DNA from 3 places in the Lysobacter sp. HA18 genome. Region 1 is predicted to be linked to each of the others. Evidence: predicted binding sites of a transcription regulator. Region 1 holds the regulator's gene; each other region holds the start of a gene.
The links. Region 1 encodes FliA, which starts transcription of late flagellar genes. Its sites were predicted from a motif close to TAAAGTTTNNCNNNCNNNGGCCGATAA; they were not measured.

Region 1 (7,945 bases):
CGGAGATAACGCATGAGTCGCGCCGCAGGCGTACTGCAATCGCTAAAGGGTGGCGCTGCCGCGCCGCTCGTCGTGCTCGGCATGCTGGCGATGGTGACGGTGCCGCTGTCGCCGATCGTTCTCGATGCCTTCTTCACCATCAACATCGCCCTGTCGCTGGTGGTAATGCTGGCGGTGGTCTACGTCAAACGTCCGCTGGAATTCTCGATCTTCCCCAGCGTGCTGCTGATGGTGACGTTGCTGCGCCTCGCGCTGAACGTCGCGTCCACGCGCGTGGTGCTGCTGCACGGCCACGAAGGCGAAGCGGCCGCGGGCCACGTCATTGAATCGTTCGGACAGTTCGTCATCGGCGGCAGTTATGCCGTCGGCCTGGTGGTGTTCGCGATCCTCACCATCATCAACTTCGTCGTGGTGACGAAGGGCGCGGGACGCATCTCCGAAGTCTCAGCGCGCTTCATCCTCGACGCGATGCCCGGCAAGCAGATGGCGATCGACGCCGACCTAAACGCCGGCCTGCTCACGCGCGAAGAAGCGAAGGCGCGTCGCGAAGACGTGCGCAATGAAGCCGACTTCTACGGCTCGATGGACGGTGCGGGCAAGTTCGTGCGCGGCGACGCGGTCGCCGGCCTGCTCATCCTCGGCATCAACCTGGTCGGCGGCATGCTGATCGGCGTACTGCAGCACGGCCTGAGCTTCGGCCAGGCGGCATCGACGTATTCATTGCTCGCGATCGGCGACGGCCTCGTCGCACAGTTGCCCGCGCTGCTGGTGTCGACCGCGACGGCCATGCTCGTCACGCGCGCGACCACCGAACAGGAAATGGGCGCGACGGTCCAGAAGCAGATCTTCGGCCACCATCGCGCGCTCACCGTTTCGGCTGCGATTCTCGGCCTGGTTGGGCTCGTGCCGGGCATGCCGAACATTCCGTTCCTGCTCGCCGCGGGTGGCATGGGCTATGCGGCGTGGCGACTGAGCAAAAAGGCGAAGGATGGCGATGTCGCACCGGTCGAAGACAACGGCATGTCGACCGTGCCGACGCCGTCGCCGAATGCCGAGCTCACGTGGGATGAACTGCGCCCGGTCGAGCCGCTGTCGCTGGAAGTCGGCTATCGCCTGATTCCGCTGGTCGACAAGACGCAGGGCGGCGAGCTGCTCGCGCGCCTTAAGGGCGTGCGTCGCAAGCTCACGCAGGATCTCGGCTTCCTGATTCCCGCGGTGCACGTGCGTGACAACCTCGAACTCGCGCCCAACGCTTATCGCGTGATGGTGCACGGCGTTCCGGTCGCGACCGGCGAGCTGCAACCCGACCGCGAAATGGCGCTGGATCCGGGCCGCGTGTTCGGCACGCTCGAAGGCATTCCGACGCGCGATCCCGCGTTCGGTCTCGACGCGGTGTGGATCGCGCCGACGCAGCGCGCGCATGCCGAATCGCTCGGTTACACGGTGGTCGACCCGGCGACCGTCGTCGCCACGCATCTCTCGCACCTCGTACGCGAGAAGGCGGCGGAACTGCTGGGCCACGACGAAGTGCAGCAGCTGCTGGCGAACGTCGCCAAGCAGTCGCCGAAGCTCGTCGAGGAATTGACGCCCAAGCTGCTGCCGCTGTCGACCATCGTGCGCGTGCTGCAGTCGCTGCTGTCGGAAAAGGTGCCGCTGCGGCAGATGCGCCAGATCGTCGAAGCGCTGATGGAACATGGCGCGATGACGCAGGATCCGGCGCAGCTGGTGGCCGTCGTCCGCACCGCGCTCGGCCGCTTCATCGTGCAGGAACTCAACGGTTTGAATGCGGAGCTGCCGGTGTTCACGCTGGCGCCGCAGTTGGAGCGCGTGCTGCAGGATTCGGTGAGTGGTACCGGCGCTGCGCTGGAACCCGGCCTCGCCGAGCGGCTGCACCAGAACCTCAGCGAATGCGTCACCCGCCAGGAAGGCAAGGGCGAACCGGCCGTGCTGCTGGTGCCCTCGCCGATTCGTTCTTCTATCGCGCGACTGGTCCGCCACAGCGTGCCGCAGCTTGCGGTGCTCGCGTATGGCGAGGTGCCTGAGGACAAGCGCCTTCGGTTGGTGGGTTCAATCGGGTGAGGCGACGCCGCTTACGCGGCACTGCCGCGTGGCATCGCCGAACGCCCGCCGCTGCGGCGGGCTGGGTGAGGCAACGCCGCCTACGCGGCACTGCCGCGTGGCGATGACGAACGCCCGCCGCGCTGCGGCGGGCCGGAGCTCGAAGAACAGCCGCCGCGACGAAATCGCACAGTGCTTTGCGCGGCAGTGCTCGCAGCACGGCGAAAGCCTGCCGCGCTTAATAGCGGTCGCCCTCACGCGATGTCGCCGCCTCCTTTGACGGCCGCCTGACGCCGCACCGGCAAACGGCGAACGCGGTCGCACAAATCCGGTTCTTCCGATCTCTACCGCCGCTCAAGTTCGACGCTTTCCCGTCGTACCGCCTCTGGCACGGCCATTGCACTAGTCCCGGCATGAGCCGCACGCCCCTGCAAACCGTCACCGCCCGAATCGAGGCTGTCGCATGAGAATCAAGCGTTTCGTCGCCCCGGACATGCGCACCGCGCTGAAGATGGTGCGCGAGGAGCACGGTCCCGATGCCGTGATCCTGTCGAACAAGCCCGTGCATGGCGGCATCGAAGTGGTCGCCGCCACCGACTATGACGAGGCACTGGTGCAGCAGGCGCTGCGCAACGCGTCCGAAGAGCCGGAGCGCCCCGCGACCGCGCTCGACGCAATGCCTGCGTTCGCCGCCGCCTCGCTGCCGGTCACGGCACGTGAAACCGTCGCCGCCGGTGCACCCGAACCCAGGTCGCTGTCGCGTGCCGACGCCATGATCGCCGCGCTCGGCGGCAACTCGGCACACGCCGCCGCCGCACGCACCGCATTGGCCGATCGCGCCCGCGCTGCGGTCAACGACGTCGAGAAGCCGAAGCCGGCGCTGTCGGCGCTGCTGCGCAAGCCGGCACCCGAAGCCTCGCCGGTGCCGAAGCCCGAACACGCCGACACGACGAATGCGCGCCCGGGTGACGACTTCCGCAGCCTGCTGCGTCGACTCACCGACGAAGACACCGCCACCTTCAGCGCACGCGCTACCGAAATGGCGCAGGCCGAAGCCGAATACGTTCAGACCCGCGCCCAGGCGCACATCGAAGCCGCTGCGTCGGTCGACGAGATCATCGAAGCACCGGTCGCCGTCGTTGCCGAAGTGGTTGCGCCGATCGAAGCGGAGATCGTCGAGATCCCGGCGCCGGTCGCAGTGCAGCCCGCACCGATCATCGAAACCATCGTTGCGACGCCGGCTCCGGTCGCCGCGCCGACCTTCGCGGAACTCGTCACCACCGCGCCGGTCGCTGCAACGATCCAGCCGCAGACCTACGTCGATGCCTTCGACCCGCTGGCCGAGATGGCCGCGGTGCAGGCGCCGGCTCCGGTCGTCGCGCAGGCGCAGATCGTCACCGTCGCCGCGCCGCCGACGCTGCAGCTGGTCGTCAATCAATCCGAAGACCCGACCATCGTTGCCATGCGCAACGAGCTGAGCTCGATGCGCCAGATGATCGAGCGCCAGATGGGCCAGTTCGGTCTCGAGCGCCTGCGCGGTTCGCCGGCGCGCGCACTCGCGTTCGAAACGCTGCAGGCCTACGGCATCGACGACACGCTCGCGCAGTCCATCGCGCAGCGTATCGATCCCAAGCTCGAACCGGCGAAGGTGAAGGCACCGCTGCTCGCGGAACTCGCGCGCATGCTCACCATCGCGCGTTCGGAACCGCTCGAAGACGGCGGCGTGTTCGCGCTGATCGGCCCGACCGGCGCCGGCAAGACGACCACGCTCGCCAAACTCGCCGCACGTTTCGCGCAGCGCCACCGCGCACGCGACGTCGCACTCGTCACCACCGATGTCGAACGCCCCGGCGCACGCGAACAGCTGCACGCGCTCGGTCGCAAGCTCGGCATCACCGTCTGCGAAGCCGAAGGCCCCGAAGGCCTGACCGACGCGCTCGACCAGCTTGTCGACTATCCGCTCGTGCTCGTCGACACCGCGGGTTACGCGGCGCGCGACAAGGCGCTGCTCAGCCAGGTCACGTGGCTGCGTGCGACGCGCAACCTGCGTTCGCTGCTGGTGCTGCCGGCCAACCTGCAACAGCAGGACATGTCCGAAGCCGTGCGTCGCTATCGCATGGCCGCGCCTGAAGCCGTCGTGCTGACCAAGCTCGATGAAACCGGACGCCTCGGCAGCGCGATTTCCGTCGCGATCAAGCATGGCCTGCCCCTTGCATATACGACGGCAGGCCAGCAGGTGCCGGCCGACCTCGAAGCCGCGGATGCGTCGCGACTCGTGCTCCAGATCGAAAAACTCCGTCGCGCCGCCGACAACCCGCTCGCCACCGAGGAACGCCATGTCGTCGCCTGATCCCATCGCCGCCACGCGCATGGCCACGCCCGCCAACGACGCCGCCGGCCCGGTGCGCGTCATCGCCGTTGCCAGTGGCAAGGGCGGCGTCGGCAAGACCTCGGTGTCGGTGAACCTCGCGATGAGCCTGCAGAACGCCGGCCACCGCGCACTGCTCCTCGATACCGACCTCGGCCTCGCGAATGTCGACGTGATGCTCGGCCTGTCGCCGCGCTTCACGCTCAGCGACGTGTTCGCCGGCCGTTGCGAACTCGCCGACACGCTGATCGAAGGCCCGAACGGACTTCTCGTCGTGCCGGCCGCCAGCGGCAAGCGTCACATGACCGAACTCACGCCGGCGCAGCACATCGGGCTGGTGCATGCGTTCTCGCAACTCGATGCACCGATCGACGTGATGGTGGTCGACAACGCCGCCGGCATCGCCGACAGCGTGCTGACCTTCTGCCAGGCCGCGCAGGACGTGATCGTTGTTGTGTGCGACGAACCCGCGTCGGTCACCGATGCGTACGCGCTCATCAAGGTGCTGAGCCGCGAGCGCGGCCTCACCCGCGTGCAGGTGCTCGCGAACCAGGTCGGTCATCCGTCCGAAGGTCGCCAGCTGTACGACAAGCTCGAACGCGTGACGTCGAAGTTCCTCGACGTGACGCTCAACTATCTCGGCGCGATCCCGCGCGATGAATGGCTGCGACGCGCGATCCAGCGCCAGGAGGCCGTCGTCGACGCCTTCCCGGCCGCGCCGTCGTCGATGGCCTTCCGCGAGATCGCCAAGCGCGCCGGCCAGTGGCAGACCCCTGCCGGCCCGCGCGGCCACGTGGAGTTCTTCATGGAACGACTCATCCCCACAGCGCGGAGTGCGACGGCATGAGCATGACGGCGACCGCAGTGAAAGCGAATCAATACAAGCAGACGCGCACCGCGAGCGATGGCTTCGATGCCACCGCGGTGGTCGTGCGCCACGGCGAACTGGTGCGTCGCATCGCCCATCACCTTGCCGCGCGTCTGCCGGCGAGCGTGGAGGTCGACGATCTCATCCAGGCGGGCATGCTCGGCCTGATCGAGGCCGCCAAGAATTTCCAGGCCGACCAGGGCGCGGCGTTCGAGACGTACGCCTCGATCCGCATCCGCGGTTCGATGATCGACGAGATCCGTCGTGGCGACTGGGTGCCGCGCAGCGTGCACCGCCGCTACCGCGACGTGGTATCGGCGACGCGCCAGGTCGAACAGGCCAATGGCCGCGCGGCCAATTCGTCGGAGATCGCCGAGGTGCTCGGCGTGTCGGTCGACGACTACCACCACATGCTCGAGGACGCCTCGCGCGGCCAGCTGCTTTCGCTGGACGAGCAGATGGACGACTTCGACGGCGAACCGCGGCTTGCGGCCAGCTGCAACGTCACGCCCGCGCGCGAACTCGAACACACCGTGTTCCGCCAGGCGCTCGGCGAAGCGATCGGCAACCTGCCCGAGCGCGAGCAGCTGGTGCTGTCGCTGTACTACGAGCAGGAAATGAACCTGCGCGAGATCGGCGCGGTGCTGGGCATCAGCGAATCGCGCGTCTGCCAGATCCATGGCCAGGCGATGCTGCGCCTGCGCGGTCGCCTCGGCGATTGGCGCGATACGGCGGCGGAGCACGTCGAGGCGTGATGTAGCGCGGGTGCGCGAGCACCCGTCAGCATTGCGGCGCATCTACCGGGGTCGACATTGCGACATGTGATGCGCGTCGCACACGTGTTGTGTCCCGCGTTGTGACGCGCTGCGATTTTCTCGCTTCTGAATTTCAGCGCGGCGCCTCAAGAACGCGCTCGCCACGCCGATAGCTCACCTAGGAACGCCCGGAACCCGTCCATGGACAAGAACATCAAGATTCTCATCGTCGACGACTTCTCGACGATGCGCCGTATCGTCAAGAACCTGCTCAACGATCTCGGCTTCTTCGACACCACCGAAGCCGAAGACGGCAACAGCGCGCTCGTCGAGCTGCGCAAGGCCAAGTTCGATCTCATCATCACCGACTGGAACATGCCGGGCATGCCGGGCATCGACCTGCTCAAGAATGTGCGCGCCGATGCGGCGCTGCAGAAGATTCCGGTGCTGATGGTCACCGCCGAAGCCAAGCGCGAGCAGATCATCGAAGCCGCGCAGGCCGGCGTGAACGGTTACGTCATCAAGCCGTTCACCGCGGCGGTGCTGCAGGACAAGCTCGCCAAGATCTTCGAGCGCATCGAGGCCGCGGCATGAACGCGGCCGCCGCCGTCGTTTCCCCCGAACGCGACGCCATCGTCGAAACGCTGCAGTCCGCACTGCGCTCGCTGGAAAGCGGCGACGATGCGGGCTGTCGCGCTGCGATCGACGGCCTCGTCTCGTGGCGCACGCAGCCGCTGGTGCAGGGCCTCGTGCGGCTTGCGCGCGAGCTGTCCGTTGCGCTGGGTGATGACGGTCGCGGCACCGGCGCGGCTTCGCTGCCGGACGCGTGCTCGCGTCTCGAGCATGTCGTGCAGCTCACCGAGTCCTCGAGCATGCGCACGCTCGATCTGATCGACGAATGCGGTCGACTGCTGAGCGCGCTGCCCGAACCGCAGACCGATGCGCAGCGTGAAGCGCTGGCCGGCCTTCGTTCGCGTTTCTCCGAGATGTCGCTCGCGCAGGGTTACCAGGACCTCACCGGACAGATCATCGTGCGCGTGGTCGAACTCGTGCGCGCGGTGCATGCGGGCCTTGGCGATATCGTCGGCACGCAGCACGAGCCGCTGCATCTTCATTCCAATCGCGGCCACGGCCCGGCGATCGCCGGCGTCGATCCCACGCCCGCCACGCAGGACAACGCCGACGAGCTGCTGTCCGCGCTGGGCCTTTGATTCCAGGGACCTGACGTCATGAGCGGAAGCGACGGCATGACCGAGATCTGCGCGGACTTCCTCGTCGAAGCCCGCGAGATCGTCGAACAGCTCGGCGAACAGATGGTCGTGCTCGAGCGCGCGCCGGAAGATCGCGACGCGCTAAACACCGTCTTCCGTGGTTTCCACACCATCAAGGGCGGCGCGGGCTTCCTCGACTTCCCGCCGATGGTGACGCTGTGCCACGCCGTCGAGGATCGCCTCGACGTCGCGCGCAACGGCTCGATGCCGCTCGACGGTTTCGCGTTCGACGGCGCGCAGCAGGCGATCGACCTGCTCGCCGACATGCTCGAATGCGTCGCGCAGGGCCGTCCGCTGCCGACCGTGCCGCAAATCCTCATCGACAGCATGCATGTCGACGGGCATGGCCACGACAGCGCGCATGCAGCGGCCGCACCTGTCGTCGCCGCAAGCGATCTTCCCGACAATCTCGACGAGCTCGATTTCGATTCGCTGCTCGACGCGTTTCACGGCAAAGGGGCGCTTCCCGGCGCCGTGGTGGTGTCCGAAGCACCGCCGCCGGCAGCGGTCGCCCCCGCGCCTTCTCCCACGCAGGTCGCGCGTCCCGAGCCAACGACTGGCGGACGTCGCAGCCCGGCCGCGAACGACGCCGGTGAAACTACCGTGCGCGTCGACGTGCGTCGTC
Region 2 (7,945 bases), 2.5 Mb from region 1:
TTGCTGGTGCAAAGAAAGTAACCAAAGAAAGCACCTTCCCCGACGGATCTACAGCTCGCGATCGGTCGGTGTGTCGCGATCGCCACACTCGGCATCCTGCCTCGCGTGGCGACGGCGCGCGTCCTGCGCGCCGCCCTTCGGGTCTCACGATTGCAGTCGCAATGCGCTACATCTTTTGGTGCGCTTGCATCGACTCAGGATTGCAGTGCACCCGGTGATTCAACACCGCAGGGCCAAGCGCACTTCGGGCCTCACGATTGCAGTGGCGACGCACTACAGCTTTTGGTGCGCTTGCATCGACCTTGGCTTGCGGTGCATCAGCAATTCAAACGGAACCACGCGCCACTCCCCCGGCCCGGAGGGCGGCGCACATGGCTGTGCGCCGCGGTCAGCCGAGGCAGGATGCCGAGTCTGACCGCCGCCCTTGCGCCCACCCGCGCGAGCTGTGCTCCACCTCGGGGAAGGTGCTTTCTTTGGTTACTTTCTTTGCACCAGCAAAGAAAGTAACTCGGGCGCGCTAGCGCACGAAACGCTTTTGCTTTCCCCAAAACAACAACCTCACAAACAACGCGGCCCGAGGCTCATCACCCCGGGCCGCGACGATCATCAGATCGTGTAATACATCTGATATTCCAGCGGATGCGTCGCCGCGCGGAACGCGGTGACCTCCTTCATCTTCATGCCGATATACGCATCGATGAAGTCGTCGGTGAACACGCCGCCGGCCTTGAGGAAGTCGCGATCCTTGTCGAGCGATTCCAGCGCCTGGTCGAGCGAGTGGCAGACGGTCGGGATGTTCTTCTCTTCTTCCGGCGGCAGGTCGTACAGATCCTTATCAGACGGCGCACCCGGATCGATCTGGTTCTTGATGCCGTCGAGGCCAGCCATCATCAGCGCGGCGAAGGTGAGGTAGCCGGAGTTCATCGGATCGGGGAAGCGGATCTCGATGCGGCGCGCCTTCGGATTGGCGACGTACGGAATGCGGCACGACGCGGAACGGTTGCTCGCCGAGTACGCAAGCATCACCGGGGCTTCGTAGCCCGGCACCAGGCGCTTGTACGAGTTGGTCGTCGAGTTGGCGAACGCGTTGATCGCACGCGCGTGTTTGAAGATGCCGCCGATGTACCACAGCGCCATCTGCGACAGGCCGCCGTAGCCGTCGCCGCTGAACAGGTTGGTGCCGCTCTTGGCGAGCGACTGGTGCACGTGCATGCCCGAACCGTTGTCGCCCACGAGCGGCTTCGGCATGAACGTCGCGGTCTTGCCGTTGCGGTGCGCGACGTTCTTGACGACGTACTTCATCGTCGTGAGCTCGTCGGCCTTGCGCACCAGCGTGTTGAACTTGACGCCGATCTCGCACTGGCCCGCGTTCGCCACCTCGTGGTGGTGGACTTCGACTTCCTGGCCGACCGCGGCGAGCGTCTTGCACATCTCGGCGCGCAGGTCATGCAGCGAATCGAGCGGGCCGACCGGGAAGTAGCCGCCCTTCACCATCGGCCGGTAGCCGGTGTTGCCGCCGGCGTAGTCGGTGCCGGAGTTCCAGTGCGCTTCTTCCGAATCGACGTGGAAGAAGGTGTGGCCCATCTCGTTGGCGAAGCGCACCGAATCGAAGATGAAGAACTCGGGTTCCGGGCCGAAGAACGCGGTGTCGGCAACGCCGCTCGACTTCAGGAAGGCCTCGGCGCGCTTGGCGATGCCACGCGGATCGCGCGAGTAGCCCTGCATCGTGGTCGGATCGAGGATGTCGCAGATCAGCACCAGCGTCGGATCCGCGGTGAACGGGTCGAGGAACGCGGTGGACGGGTCGGGCAGCAGCACCATGTCGGACTGCTGGATGCCGCGCCAGCCGATGATCGACGAGCCGTCGAACATCTTGCCGTCCTCGAACAGCGAGGCTTCGACGATCGACGCCGGGAACGTCACGTGGTGCTGCACACCGCGCATGTCGGTGAAACGCAGGTCGACGAATTCGACCTTGTGGTCGCGGATGAGCTTTTCGACGCTCTCGAGGGACATGGCGGCTCCAAGGGAGGGCAAGGGCGCGGCGCAGGATTGCGCTGACCCCGCCTTCACAGCAAGGACGATGCCAAGCGTCGGCGTGATGCAACTCGTTGATGCGTAAGGGCGACGATGCGGCGCCATGGTCGCGGCCGCTTCATGCCGGTGCACGGATGGCGACGGGCGCACCTTGCTGGTGCGCTGCGATTGCGCTCAGCCGACGTCGAGGGCGACCCGGTCGCGGCCGTCGTGCTTGGCCCGGTACAGCGCGCGATCGGCACGTGCGAGCAGCGCGTCGGCGTCCTCGCCCGGCCGGTGCGTGGCGACGCCCGCCGACAGCGTGACGCGTCGTCCCGGACACGCACCACAGGCGACGGCCTCGCGGATGCGTTCGAGCGCAGTGGTGCCGACGTCGGGTGCGCCGGGCATCACCAGCAGGAACTCCTCGCCGCCCCAGCGCCCGAGCACGTCGGTGGCGCGCAATTGGTCACGGCCGAGCCGGCCGACGTTGCGCAGCACCTCGTCGCCGGCCGCGTGGCCGAGCTCGTCGTTCACCGCTTTGAAGTGGTCGATGTCGAGGATGGCGACGCAGAACGGCGCGACGTCGCGATTGGACAACGCGATGCTGCGCTCGAGCAGCGCCTGCATCGATCGACGATTCGGCAGGCCGGTCAGTTCGTCGCTGACCGCGAGCCGCTCGACCTGCTCCAACGCCGAGGCCAGCGCCGAGCGCTGGTCACGCAGCTTCTGCCGCAGGCCCGACAGCCGCGCGGCGATCACGGAGAGCGCGGGCAGCACGACGAGGATCATCAGCACGTTGTTGATGTCGACGCGGAACGGCTCGACCACGCCTTCAGCCGTCGACCATTGCGGATACGCAGCACGCAGTGCGACCGCCGCCACGAGGCTGGCTACCGCGAGCACGGTGAGCACGGCGATTTGCCGCCAACGCAGCGCGAAGGCCCCGAACGCGAAGATCACCATCAGCGGAAACAGCGCCGAGGTGCGCATCGGCCCGCAGATCACGTAGCCCCAGTTCACAGCGACCACGCCCATCGCCAGCTGCCACACCGACAACGAGGGATCGCGCGAGCGTTCGCTCCAGCCGCTGCGAAGCGCGACGTAGCTCGCGAGCTGCACCGCCATCACGAACCCGAGCCATGCGCGCAGCGCCGACGCCTGCATCCAACCCTGGCCGATGCCCGCTGCCAGCACTAGCGCGCTTCCGCCGTATACGAGCGTCGCGATCAGCCACTGCACGAGCCGCAACCGGCGACGCCGCTCACGGCTGGCGACGACGTCGAGCAGGCGACTCCATACCGGCGCAGCGCGCGGGCGGTCGGTGTCGTTCACGGTGGCGGCAGCGGTCTGCATCCATCGAACGGTATCGGCCGTCGCAACACGAACTGGTGCACAGCGGCGGCGTCGACCACGGCCGGTTCATGTTCGAGGGCGACCGCGAGCGGCTGACGTCGCGACGGACTGCCCCGTACCATCCCCGCTCCCCTCCGGCGGCCGCACGCGATGCCCGACTTCCTGCAAGCCCTCCTGCTCGGCCTGATCGAAGGCGTCACCGAGTTCCTGCCGATCTCCAGCACCGGCCACCTGCTGATCGCCGAACGCTGGCTCGGGCACCGCTCCGACCTGTTCAACATCGCGATCCAGGCGGGCGCGATCCTCGCCGTGGTCGCGATCTATCGCGAGCGTTTGTGGCAGCTGGCGATGTCGTTCCTCGGCCGCGGCAATGGCGACGTGCACGGCCAGCCGGCGCGCGAGTACGCGATCAAGCTCGGCGTCGCGTTCGCGATCACCGCGGTGCTCGGGCTCATCGTCAAGAAGCTGGGCTTCGAACTACCCGACGACGTCACGCCGATCGCATGGGCGCTGATCATCGGCGCGGTGTGGATGATCGTCGCGGAGATCTTCGCGGCACGGCGCGCGAACATGATCGGCGAACGACGCACGATCACCTGGACGGTCGCGCTGCTGGTGGGCGTGGCGCAGGTCGTGGCCGGCGTGTTTCCCGGCACCTCACGTTCGGCAGCGACGATCTTCGTCGCGCTGCTTGCAGGCACCACCTCGCGTGCAGCGGCGACCGAATTCGCGTTCCTCGTCGGCATCCCGACCATGTTCGCGGCGACCGGTTACGAGCTGCTGCACGTCTTGAAGGACGGCGGCGCCGCGGGCGAAGACTGGACCGCGCTCGCGATCGCGTTTGTGGTGTCGACCATCACCGCGTTCGTCGCAGTGAAGTGGCTGCTGCGCTACATCCAGACGCACCGCTTCACCGCGTTCGCGGTGTATCGCATCGTGCTCGGCATCGCGCTTCTGACGTTACTTCCGCACGGCAGCTGATCAACGCACGCACATCGCAATAAGAAAGGCCGCGACGTTTAACGATCGCGGCCTTTTTCGTTTCGGACGTCGCGCTCGGTGCGCGACGTTATGTCGTAACGGTCAGCGTGCGTCGCGCGCGGATGCGCCATGCGACGCCGGCGCATCGGCGGATGCCACCGTCTTGTCAGCGGGCGCGTCATCCTTCGCAGCATCCACGGTCTTCGCCGAATCCGCTTCGGCGACCAGCGCCGCCTGACGCGTGGTCTCGAGTTCGAGTCGGCGCTGCGCATCGGCGAGTGGCGTTTCGTCCTGGCACTTCGCATCCGGGAAGCCGTACGCGGGGCGCAGTTCGAGACCGCAACGCGTCACTTCATCCCAGGGCTTATCGTCGATGCCGCAGCGCGCTTCGAACTGGCGCTGGAATGCATCGCGACGACGCATGAAATCCTCGCCGCACTTGCGGCGCACGACGATGCGATCGAGGTCGTCCTGCGCGGCATTGCGGCCGACCAAGCCGTACTGGTCGAGCTCGTCGGCGGTGAGCAGGCGCAGGCGACGGTTCGGCACCGTCATCATCAGGTCGGCGACCGCGAGCGCGACGCCGTGGCGTTCGAGGTATTCGCGCACCATCCCGTTGACGTTGCGCAGCTCGTCATTGAGCTCGGCGCGCGAGGTCGCGTTCGAACGGTCGCGCATCAGGCGATGCACGCCGACGTTGCCGTGCACGATGCGATCGTCCGCGGCGGCGAGCACCAGCACGCAGGCGGACAGGCAATTCGCGTCGTTCTGCACACGCACCGTCCACTTCGCATCGGCGAGTGCGTCGCCTGCGCGGATCGCTTCCTCGACATGCCCGCCCGGCGAATCGATGTCGAGCAGGCGCTCGGGAAGATCCATGCGCTGCGCCATCGCGGAGACGCGGCGCATCAGTTCGGTGAAACCGCCATCGATGCGACCGCTGTAATGCAGGCGAACCAGGCCGGTGGACGCGCAGGTCGCCATCGCGTCGTACAGCGGGAAGAACTCGAGCGAGTCGAGTGCGCGCGGCGCATCGTCGGCGTCGTCGCGCTCGCAGCTGACCTGCGCGAGGCCGTGCTCGACGCGTGCGGAAGGCCAGTGCGTGCCGGACAGATCGTCCGCGGGTTGCGGCTGCGGTTCGTCGTTCGCCGGTATCGGCGCGACCGCTTTGTCGCCGAGCGTGACCGGGGCATGCGTAACCGGTGCGGGTGCCGCGCCACAGCCGGCGAGCAACAACGCAAGCGCGACCGCAAGGCTCCGTCGCATCACCCGTCCCGACTGCCGCACCGCCCGACCTCCCGTATCCACACCGTCACTGCATCCTGGGGGCCCGCCTCTGAACCAAGGCTGGGCCGCCATACCGAGTCTAACGGCGGAATGCTTCAGCCCTTGACGTCCGGATGCAGTGAATAGCTGGCCTGCAGCGTCGCTTCGGCGAGCACGTGGCCGTGCATCGCGCGGAACACATCGGCCGACGCAAAGCGCTCCGGCAGCTCGAGCGTCGCGACATCGAGCGCGAACAGCCGGAAGAAGTAGCGATGCAGCCGCAGGTCGTTCGGCGGCGGGAACGGGCCGTCGTAACCGCGCCAGTCGCCACGCATCGATTCGTCACCCGCGAACCAGCCGGTGTAGTCGTTGAGGCCCTGGCGGCTGCCGGCCGGACCCGCAGGCTCCTGCTTGCCGTGCGGCACCATGCCGTCGCTGTACGCACCGGCCGCGATCTCGCGCACGTCGGCCGGGATGTCGGCCATCGCCCAATGGGTGAAATCGCAACGCGGCTGGTCGACCGGAATTTCGACGCCGGGCTTGCCGACCATTTCCGGCACGGTCGGCACGTCGGGGTCCATCACCAGCAGGGTGAACGACTTTGTGCCGGCCGGCACGTCGTCCCAGCGCAGGTGCGGATTGCGGTTCCTGCCGAAGCCGACGTCGTCGCCATTGCGCACACCGGCCGCGAACTCGTCGGGCAGGCGCTGGCGATGCTGGAAGCTGTCACTGGTCAGGTGCATGGCGATCTCCGGTGGGGACGGTCGATTCGATCAGGCGGTGTAGCCCAGGCGCGCGGCGACCGGGCCGAGGATCGCGAACGCCTCGTCGAGGACGTTGGCGAAGCGCTGCCAGTGGTCGCGCGGCATGCGCGTTGGGCCGTAGGCCTGCGGCGGCGCGATCGGCACGCGCAGGTCGAGCGCGTCGGCCATGGCCTGCGCGATCGCCCGCGGATCGTGCGCGATGTCGTCCATGCGGATGATGCGGAACGGGACGATGTCGCCCGCCTCGATGTCGGCAACCTGTTCGAGCTGGCCGGCGAGCCAGCGCGCGGCCTCGACCGCCGACTCAAGACGCAGCGGCGCCGGGGCGCCGAAGGCGAGCCAGTCGAGCAGCATGTCGCGCGGGTCGCGAAGGGCGATCAGCAGCCCGGCCTCGGGGATGTTCGGACGAAGCGCAAGCGCATACGCGTTGTCCCAGAACGGCAGCCAGTCGAACACGACGCGTTCGCGCGCACCGCGGCCGGGCAGCGCCGCGCGCCACTGTGCAGCGAGGTAGGCGCTATCGAGACTGCCGTCGACCAGTGCGCGGCCGGTGTCGACGCGCTGGAACGGATCGACCGGCGGGTTCGGGCCGATGCGGTCCTGCAGCAGCGGGCCGCCCGCCACTTCCAGCGTGCGCGACAGGCGCTCGATCATCGAGCCCGGTGCGCCCCACAGGAAGACGGTGATCGGCGCGGTGTCCGGACGCGGCGCGCGCTCCGGCCACGGACCCGCATAGCCCGTCGCCGGCGGCGGTTCCATGCGGATCGACGCGGCTTCGGCATGCAACGCGAGCCACGTGGCGACTGCTTCGCGTGGCTGGCCGGCGCGGTCGTGCGCGAAGCCGAGCAGCTGCCGCAGTGCGCGCGCGATGTCGGGATCGGCAACGCGTTCGAGCAGACCATGCAGTCGGGTGACGGCGCCTTCCGGGTCGCGATCCATCAGGCCGTTGAGCAGACGCATTTCGGCCAGCGTGTGGCCCGGCTGGATGTCGACGATGCGGTAGGCGATCGCTTCCGCGCCTTCGGCGTCGCCACCCGCGTCGAGCACGGTCAGGCGCGCCATCAGCGCGGGCGGATGGTCGGGCATGGCCGCCATCCAGCGATCGATGACCGCGCGCGCTTCCGGGCCGGCGAACGTTTCGACGCCGAGTCGCGCAAGCCACAGGTCTTCGATGTGCGGGTGCGTCGCGAGCGCGGCGTCGAGCGTGCCGCGCGCATCGCCTGCAGACTCGGGCTGCTGCCATGCGGCCATCAGCGCGGCGAGCGTGCGGCGGTCGCCCGGCATCATCGCCAACGCATGCTTGAGGCGCGGCAGTGCGGCATCGACGCGGCCGGCCGCGAGTTCGAGCTCACCGGCGAGGCGATGAAGCCCCGGGCCGGTACGCGGATCGTCGAGCAGCGGTGCGAGTTCCTCGGCGGCCTGCTCGGCGCGGCCCTGCCGGCGCACGATGTCGGCGACCAGCGCACGCAGCGCGTGGTTGTCGGGCGACGTCTCCAGTACGCCGCGGAACGCCTGTTCGGCGAACGCGAGATGGTCCTTGGCGAGATACGCCGCGCCCAGCG
Region 3 (7,945 bases), 1.5 Mb from region 1:
TCGAGGACCGCTTCGGCATCCTGGGCGTGCGCGGTGATGCCGGGCTCTGGCATTGGGACCTGTCGCAGACGCATGGCTACAACGAGCTGCGCTACGACATCAACCACACGCTCAACGCGTCGATCGCCAATGCCGAGGCGACCGCGGGCCGCCCCGCGATCAGCCCGTCGCGCTTCGACGCCGGCGGCTTCTCGTTCGAGCAGAACACCACCAACCTCGACTTCTCGCGCTTCTACGACGGCGTGCTGGACGGCATGAACCTCGCGTTCGGCGCCGAGCATCGCGACGAGCGCTACCGCATCCGCGCGGGCGAGCCGAACTCGTACCGCGATGCGGACGGCGCAGGCGTCGGCGGCAACGCGGGCAGCCAGGGCTTCCCGGGCTTCCAGCCGGCCGACGTCACCAACCGCACGCGCTCGAGCGATGCGCTGTACGCGGACGTCGAGCTCGACCTGTCGCCGCGCTGGACCACCGACCTCGCCGTGCGCTGGGAAGACTTCAGCGATTTCGGCTCGACCGTTGACGGCAAGATCGCCGCCGCGTTCAAGGCCACCGACACGCTGCTGCTGCGCGGTTCGTACAGCACCGGCTTCCGCGCGCCGTCGCTGCAGCAGAAGTACTTCTCTTCGACGATCACCGACTTCATCAGCGGCCAGCCGGTCGACATCGTGATCGCGTCGAACGACAGCCCGCTCGCGCAGGCCGCAGGCATCCCGGCGCTGACCGAAGAGAAGTCCAAGAGCGGCACGCTCGGCCTGACGTGGACGCCGTCGCGCGCGCTGTCGCTCACCGTCGACGCCTACCGCATCGACATCAGCAACCGCATCATCCTCACCGGCGAGTTCGGCACCGACGATCCGAACATCGGCGCGATCCTCGAGGCACGCGATGTCGGCGTGGCGCGCTTCTTCGTCAACGCGGTGGACACCAAGACCACCGGGCTCGACGTCACCATGTCGAACCACGCCACGCTGTGGGGCGGTGCGCTTGATACGTTCCTGGCGGCGAACTTCAACCGCACGGAAGTGACGCAGGTGAATGCGCCGGCATCGCTCGCCGGTCGCGAAGACACGCTGCTGCCGGAGCGCGATCGCCTGTTCGTCGAGAACGGCGCGCCGCGTCGCAAGGCGGTGCTCGGCTTCGACTGGACGCGTGCGCAGTGGAACGCGAACCTGAAGATCATCCACTTCGGTCCGCAGGAACTCGGCACGTTCTCCGGCACCGAGGCCGGTGTTCCGAACCAGCACTACGACGCCAAGACCTCGGCCGACGTCAGCGGCACGTACTCGTTCACGCCGAAGGCCAAGCTCACGCTCGGCGTCACGAATCTGTTCGACGTGTTCCCGACGCGGCAGGACCCGAACGAGACCGACAACGGCCATATCTACGAGAGCGTGCAGTTCGGCCTGAATGGCCGCGCGTACTTCGCGAGGATGTGGTTCGGCTTCTGATCCAACTCGTACCTGTGATGCGAAAACGCCCGCGCGATGCGGGCGTTTTCTTTTGCGGCGGTGGCGAAGTCAGTCGACGCGGTTGTCGCGCGGCTGCCAGTCGGCGTTCGGCGGCGAGCTGGAGAACCCGCTGCCCGGCTGGTTCAGGCCGCTGCGCACCGCGCCGCCGGTGCCGAACGAAGCGACGCCGTTGTCGACGCGGATGCGGTTCTCGACCTCGGCCACGCCGCGGACGGAATCGGCGATGTCCTCGGCGCGATGCTTCATCCAGCGCTGCGGCACTTCGCCGGTCAGCAGCACGCGGCCGCTGTCGACGCTGATGAGGATCTCCGACGCGTCGAGCAGCTCGTCGTGCATGAAGCGCTCGTTGAGTTCCTCGGTGAGAGTGGAGTCCGAGCGGCTGGCGTTCTTCGGCCCGCGGCGCGCGTGCATGGCGCGGTGGGTCGACCGGGTCAGGGCGCGGTCTTCGTCACTCTGCACGTCGCGTCCGTAGCGTGGTTCCTCGGGGCCGCCGATCTCGGGCGGGCCGAACGAGTCGTCGGCGCGGCCAGTGTCGGCGTCGCCACGGTCGGTGATCGAGGGCATGTCCTCGTACAGGCGGGCGCCGGCGTCGCGGTTGGGGCCGTGCTGCGGGGTGGTGGGATTCATGGCGTGCTCCTGCGGGTCCGGCCCCGATGCTGTCCGCGCGGGCGTGACCGAAGCGCCAACACGAAGCGGCCGTAATGCGACGCAGGCCCCGCGCCACGGCCGCTTTGCTCAAGATCGCCGGGCCATCGCCGATAGGTTCGGTGTCCAGTCCCCCGCGTCAGGAGCCACACGGATGTATCTGATCATCGGCGCCGTCGTCGTTCTCGCCAGCGTGCTCGGCGGCTTCACGATGGTGGGCGGGAAGCTGCTCGCGTTGTGGCACCTCAACGAAATCATCGTGATCGTCGGCTGCGCCGCCGGTTCCTGGGTGGTCGCGACGCCGATCAAGGTGATCAAGGCCTCGCTCGCGGGCGTCAAGGGCGTGATGAAGGGCCCGAAGTACAAGCGCGAGGACTACGTCGACCTGCTCAAGCTCATCTACGAGCTGCTGGTGAAGATGCGTCGCGAAGGCATGATGGCCATCGAAGCGCACATCGAGCAGCCGCAGGACAGCTCGATCTTCCAGAAGTATCCGAAGGTCCTCGCGGACCATCACATCCTCGACTTCATCACCGACTGCCTGCGCCTGATCGTCGGCGGCAACATGGCACCGCACGAACTCGAGTCGCTGCTCGAGTACGAACTCGAGACGCACCACCACGAATCGCTCGAGCCCGCGCATTCCATGCAGAAGGTGGGCGACGCGTTGCCGGGCTTCGGCATCGTCGCGGCCGTGCTCGGCATCATCAATACGATGTCGATCGTCGGCAGTGCGTCGCCTGCGGAGATCGGCGAGAAGGTCGCGTCGGCGCTGGTCGGTACGTTCCTCGGCATCCTCGTGTCGTACGGCTTCGTCGGCCCGATCGCCAGCGCGATGGAAAACCGCGCGCATGAGGATGGCAAGGCGTTCGAAGTGGTGAAGATGGCGCTGATCGCGTCGCTGCGCGGCTATGCACCGAGCGTCGCTATCGAATTCGCGCGCAAGCTTCTGTTCTCCGACGTGCGCCCGACGTTCCAGGACCTCGAGGCAGACCTCAAGGCCGCGAAGGGCTGATCGATGTCGGCGCAACCCGCTCCCATCATCATCGTCCGACGTCGCAAGAAGAGCGGCGGCGGGCATCACGGTGGTTCGTGGAAAGTGGCGTACGCCGACTTCGTGACCGCGATGATGGCGTTCTTCATGGTGATGTGGCTCGTCGCGCAGATGCCGCAGGAACAGCTCGGTGGCATCGCCGACTACTTCAAGAACCCCAGCGCCGTGCAAGGCCGCACCAGCACGATGGTGCAGGGACGCATGGGCCCCGGTGGCGCCGGCGACACGCCGATCAAGATGTTTTCGCAGGTGCGCAATCCGCCGGGCGCGGGCGCCGCGAAAGTTCCGGGCCTTGGTAACGGCAAGAACGCCGACGAAGCCGCGCGCAAAGCCCTCGAACAGGCCGACAAGAAGAAGCTCGAACTGCTGAAGCAGCAACTCGAGAAGGCGATCGCGCAGAGCCAGGCGCTCAAGCCGTTCAAGGATCAGCTGCTGATCGACATCACGCCCGAAGGCCTGCGCATCCAGATCATCGATGCGATGAACCGCCCGATGTTCGACTCGGGCTCGCCCGAGCTGAAGGGCTACACGAAGCAGATCCTGGTCGAGCTCGCCAAGTACGTCGACCAGGTGCCGAACCGCGTCGCGATCACCGGGCACACCGACACCGCGCAGTACGCCGCGAAGATCGGTTACAGCAACTGGGAACTGTCGGCCGAGCGCGCCAACGCCGCACGTCGCGCACTCATCGAAGGCGGCATGCGCGAGGAGAAACTGGCGCGCGTGGTCGGTCTGTCGTCGTCCGTGCCGTTCAATCGCAATGATCCGGCGGATGCGCGCAATCGCCGCATCTCGCTGGTGGTGCTCAGCCAGGAAGCCGAACGCATCGCCGCGGAGAGCGATGAGCCGCGACTTGCGGGCGATGGTCGACCGAACGATCCGCCGCCGGTGCCGCGTTCGATGGATGCTGGCCCGCTCAAGCCGCGCACGACCAGCGTCGCATCGAACGTAACGCCGGACATCGTGCCAATGCCGGGCGTTGCGACCGCACCCAAGAATGCGACGACGAAAACCGACGGCGCGACTTCGGCCGCAGAGGCCGCGCTCAAAATCGCGAACGATCACCCGACGCAACCGGCGGCGCGCGCCAGCGTCGCGCCGCCGATGATCACGCGCTGAGCGTTACTTCTTCGCTTCGCGCGAAGGCAGCGGCACGTTGCACAGATCGATGTGGTGCGCCTGCACCTTGTAGAACGCATCGCGACGATTGCGGCGCGATTCGACCAACTCCTTGAACAGCGGCGAATCGGTGCGCATCAGCTCGATATTAGTGCGCTCGCTCGCCGGCACGTCGGATGCGAGCCGGATCGACGTGATGCCGACGCGCTGTTCGGGCTTCTCGAAGAAACCGAGCGCGCCAGTGCCGCGCGGAATCGTCGACAGCCATTCCATGCCCTGCACGACGCGGCCGACCATCGACATGTTGCGGTCGAGCTGTCGCGGCGATTGCCCGGTCACGACATAAAGCTCGGTTGCGTCGCTGGAATCGGCTTCGTTGTTGCGGCCCGCGCCGACCGCGCCATAGCAATGCGCCATCCAATACGTGCCGGCCTTCGGGTCGTGACCGACCGGCATGCCGTCGGCGAAGCCCACTTGCGGCGCCCAGCCGTCGACGTCGGGAAGTCGCGTCCACGTTTTCGTCAGCGATGCATCGCGACTGGTGAACTCCGCCGGCAACTTCGCCTTCGCGCTGCCGATCGGCTTGCGCTTGGCGGCGTCCTCTTCCGGGTCGCCCCACTGCACGACGAAGTTGTCCTGCGAACGCACGATGCTCAGCCCGTTCCAGTAACCCTCCTTCGCGAACGTGCGCACGTTGCCGACGTGCTGCGGCGAGAAGTGCGGCGCGAGTTCGATGACGACGCGGTGCCCGTTCGCGAGATCCATGTACAGCGCGTTCTGCGGATCCAGCGCACGCCAGTCGGACGGCTTGGACGCGTCGATGATTTCCTGCATCGAACGCACGGCCGCGGGTTTGGCGGGCGTCGCGGCCTGCGTGGCGAGTGCGCAGCAGGCGAGGGCGATGGACAGCGAGAGGGCGAGCGGGCGCGACGTCGGCATGGGCGGGTTTCCCGGAGTGGTCGGCCGATTCTGGCGCAGCGGCCGCTTCGAGGGTGGGGCGTGACCATGTCTTCGGTCCGCATGACCTCCGGCAGGTTCGCTATAGCGGAGTTCGCACTAGATTGAACTCGACACCAGGCCGAGCCTCCGTCATGTCCGCCCAACCCGACATCGATCCTGACATCCACCTGCGCAAGTTCCAGAAGGAGCTAAGCGCTGGAACCGTCTCGCTGGCGCTGCTGGCCGTGCTCGCGGACGCCACCGAGCCCATGTACGGCTACCAGATCGCCAAGCGGCTGGAGCAGCTCGAGGGCGTGCTGTCCGGCAAGCAGAGCGCGCTGTACCCGGTGCTGCGCGGGCTGGAGGGCAGCGGGCTGCTCGAAAGCTTCGTCGAGCCGTCCGTGTCCGGCCCGCCGCGCCGCTACTACCGCATCAACGACGACGGCCGCGCCGTGCTCATGCGCTGGGCCGACGCCTGGCGCGGCACGCGCGATTCCGTCGACGCCGTGCTCGGACCGCTCGCCCGCGCGACTTCCACCTCCACTTTCCCGTCCGTCTCCCGGGGAGACCTCGTATGAACGCCGCCCACTCCTTCACCGACCTGCGCGCGCCGGCCACGATCGCCGAATACCTCGAACGCCTGCGTGCCGCGCTCGCCGGCGCCGATCCCGCGCTGATCCAGGACGCGCTCTACGACGCCGAGGATTACCTGCGCTCGGAAATGGCCGCGAACCCCGGTCGCTCCGAAGCCGAAGTGATCGCCGACGTCGCCGGCAGCTACGGCGCACCGTCGGAGGTCGCCGACATCTATCGCGACACGGAAGTGCGCGTGCAGACCGCGTTGCAGCCGCCGAAGGTAGTCAAACGACGCACCGCGCTCGGCCGGTTCTTCGGCGTCGCCGCCGAACCGCGCACGTACGCCGCGCTGTTCTACATGCTGCTCTCGCTCGCCACCGGCATCTTCTACTTCACGTGGGTGGTGACGGGACTTTCGATGACTGCGGGCATGTCCATCCTCATCATCGGCATTCCGCTCGCGATCCTGTTCTTCGGATCCGTGCGCGTGCTGTCGCTGGTGGAAGGTCGGCTGGTGGAAGTGATGCTCGGTGAACGCATGCCGCGTCGACCGCGTTACGTCACCAAGGACGCGCCGCTGCTCGATCGCATCCGCACGATGTTCACCGACCCGCGCACGTGGAGCACGATGGCTTACATGCTGTTGATGCTGCCGATCGGCATCATCTACTTCACCGTCGCGGTCACGTTGCTCGCGCTCTCTGCAGGCTTCATCGCCGCACCGGTGGTCGCCGCGCTCGCATGGTTCGGCTGGGTGCCGTTCAACGAGGTGCAGGTCAACGGCATCGATGCGTGGGGCCTGCCGTTCGTGTTTGTCGCCGGCGTGTTCCTGCTGTTCGCGACGCTGCACTTGGCGCGTGGTGTCGGCCGCGTGCACGGGCAGATCGCCAAGCACATGCTGGTCGAATCCTCGACTTCCGCCTGACCAATCACGATTGCGAAAACAAAACGGGCGCCTCGAGGGCGCCCGTTTTTCATCGCGATACCGCGATCAGTTCGTCGAATACTTCGCGAAGAAGTCGCGCACCTTCGGATACACCTGCGTGCGCCAGCGACGTCCGCTGAAGATGCCGTAATGACCGGCGCCTTCAACGACCAAATGCTGACGATCAGCCTCCGGAATGCCGGTGCACAGTTTCTGCGCCGCGCGCGTCTGGCCGCGGCCGGAAATATCGTCCAGCTCGCCTTCGATGGTGAGCAGCGCGATGTTGTGGATCTTCGACGGATCCACGCGCTGGCCGCGCACTTCCCATTCGCCCTTCGGCAGCAGGTGTTCCTTGAACACCACGCGTACGGTGTCGAGGTAGTACTCGGCCGGCATGTCGAGCACCGCGTTGTATTCGTCGTAGAAACGACGATGCGATTCGGCGTCTTCGAGATCCCCTTGCAGCAGGTTCTCGTAGAAGTCCCAGTGCGACTGGAAATGCCGCTCGGGATTCATCGCGACGAAACCCATGTGCTGCAGGAAGCCCGGATACACGCGACGCCCCGCGCCCGGAAACGGCGGCGGCACCGGGTGGATCAGCTGCGATTCGAACCACCACATCGGCTTGTGCGTGGCGAGATCGTTGACCTGCGTCGGGTTCTCGCGCGTGTCGATCGGGCCGCCCATCATCACCAGCGACTTCGGCGTCGGCTCACCGCGCGCGGCCATCAGCGACACCGCGGCAAGCACGGGCACGGTCGGCTGGCACACGCTGATCACGTGCAGGTTGCCGGTGCCGATGTGGCGGATGAATTCCTCCACGTACAGCACGTAGTCGTCGAGATGGAATGGGCCTTCGGCAGCCGGCACCATGCGCGCGTCGACCCAGTCGGTGATGTACACGTCGTGGTCGCGCAGCAGCGTGCGCACGGTGTCGCGCAGCAGCGTGGCGTGGTGGCCCGACAGCGGCGCGACGACCAGCACCTTCGGCGACGCGGCGAGCGTCTGCACGCCGGCGACGTCGTCGGCGAAGCGCTTGAAGTGCAGCAGCCTGCAGAACGGCTTGCGCAGCGACTCGCGCTCCATCACCGAATACACGCGGCCGTCGACTTCGACATCGTGGATATCGAATTCGGGCTTCTCGTAGTCCTTGCCGAGCCGGTAGAACAGCTCGTAGCCGGCGGACAACTGCGACGAGCCGGGCATGCCGTGCAG

Region 2: ACVWWW_RS00135 (GGDEF domain-containing protein) is a predicted target of FliA. The motif match lies at 3,383-3,409, and genes of this name have one in related genera.
Region 3: motA (flagellar motor stator protein MotA) is a predicted target of FliA. The motif match lies at 2,208-2,234, and genes of this name have one in related genera.

What each region holds. Positions count from the first base shown of each region.
Region 1 is NZ_JBSRZL010000001.1:2,568,537-2,576,481, forward strand. It holds gene flhB (flagellar biosynthesis protein FlhB) at 1-16, shown strand, start outside; gene flhA (flagellar biosynthesis protein FlhA) at 91-2,079, shown strand; gene ACVWWW_RS12690 (AAA family ATPase) at 2,522-4,408, shown strand; gene ACVWWW_RS12695 (MinD/ParA family protein) at 4,395-5,273, shown strand; gene ACVWWW_RS12700 (RNA polymerase sigma factor FliA) at 5,276-6,049, shown strand; gene cheY (chemotaxis response regulator CheY) at 6,251-6,643, shown strand; gene ACVWWW_RS12710 (protein phosphatase CheZ) at 6,640-7,260, shown strand; gene ACVWWW_RS12715 (chemotaxis protein CheA) at 7,297-7,945, shown strand, end outside.
Region 2 is NZ_JBSRZL010000001.1:29,702-37,646, forward strand. It holds gene glnA (type I glutamate--ammonia ligase) at 607-2,016, opposite strand; gene ACVWWW_RS00135 (GGDEF domain-containing protein) at 2,212-3,372, opposite strand; gene ACVWWW_RS00140 (undecaprenyl-diphosphate phosphatase) at 3,523-4,353, shown strand; gene ACVWWW_RS00145 (hypothetical protein) at 4,456-5,619, opposite strand; gene ACVWWW_RS00150 (YbhB/YbcL family Raf kinase inhibitor-like protein) at 5,736-6,362, opposite strand; gene ACVWWW_RS00155 (tetratricopeptide repeat protein) at 6,393-7,945, opposite strand, start outside.
Region 3 is NZ_JBSRZL010000001.1:1,040,547-1,048,491, forward strand. It holds gene ACVWWW_RS05245 (TonB-dependent receptor) at 1-1,451, shown strand, start outside; gene ACVWWW_RS05250 (BON domain-containing protein) at 1,521-2,099, opposite strand; gene motA (flagellar motor stator protein MotA) at 2,272-3,132, shown strand; gene motB (flagellar motor protein MotB) at 3,136-4,290, shown strand; gene ACVWWW_RS05265 (peptidylprolyl isomerase) at 4,294-5,229, opposite strand; gene ACVWWW_RS05270 (PadR family transcriptional regulator) at 5,382-5,807, shown strand; gene ACVWWW_RS05275 (sensor domain-containing protein) at 5,804-6,730, shown strand; gene ACVWWW_RS05280 (polyhydroxyalkanoate depolymerase) at 6,797-7,945, opposite strand, start outside.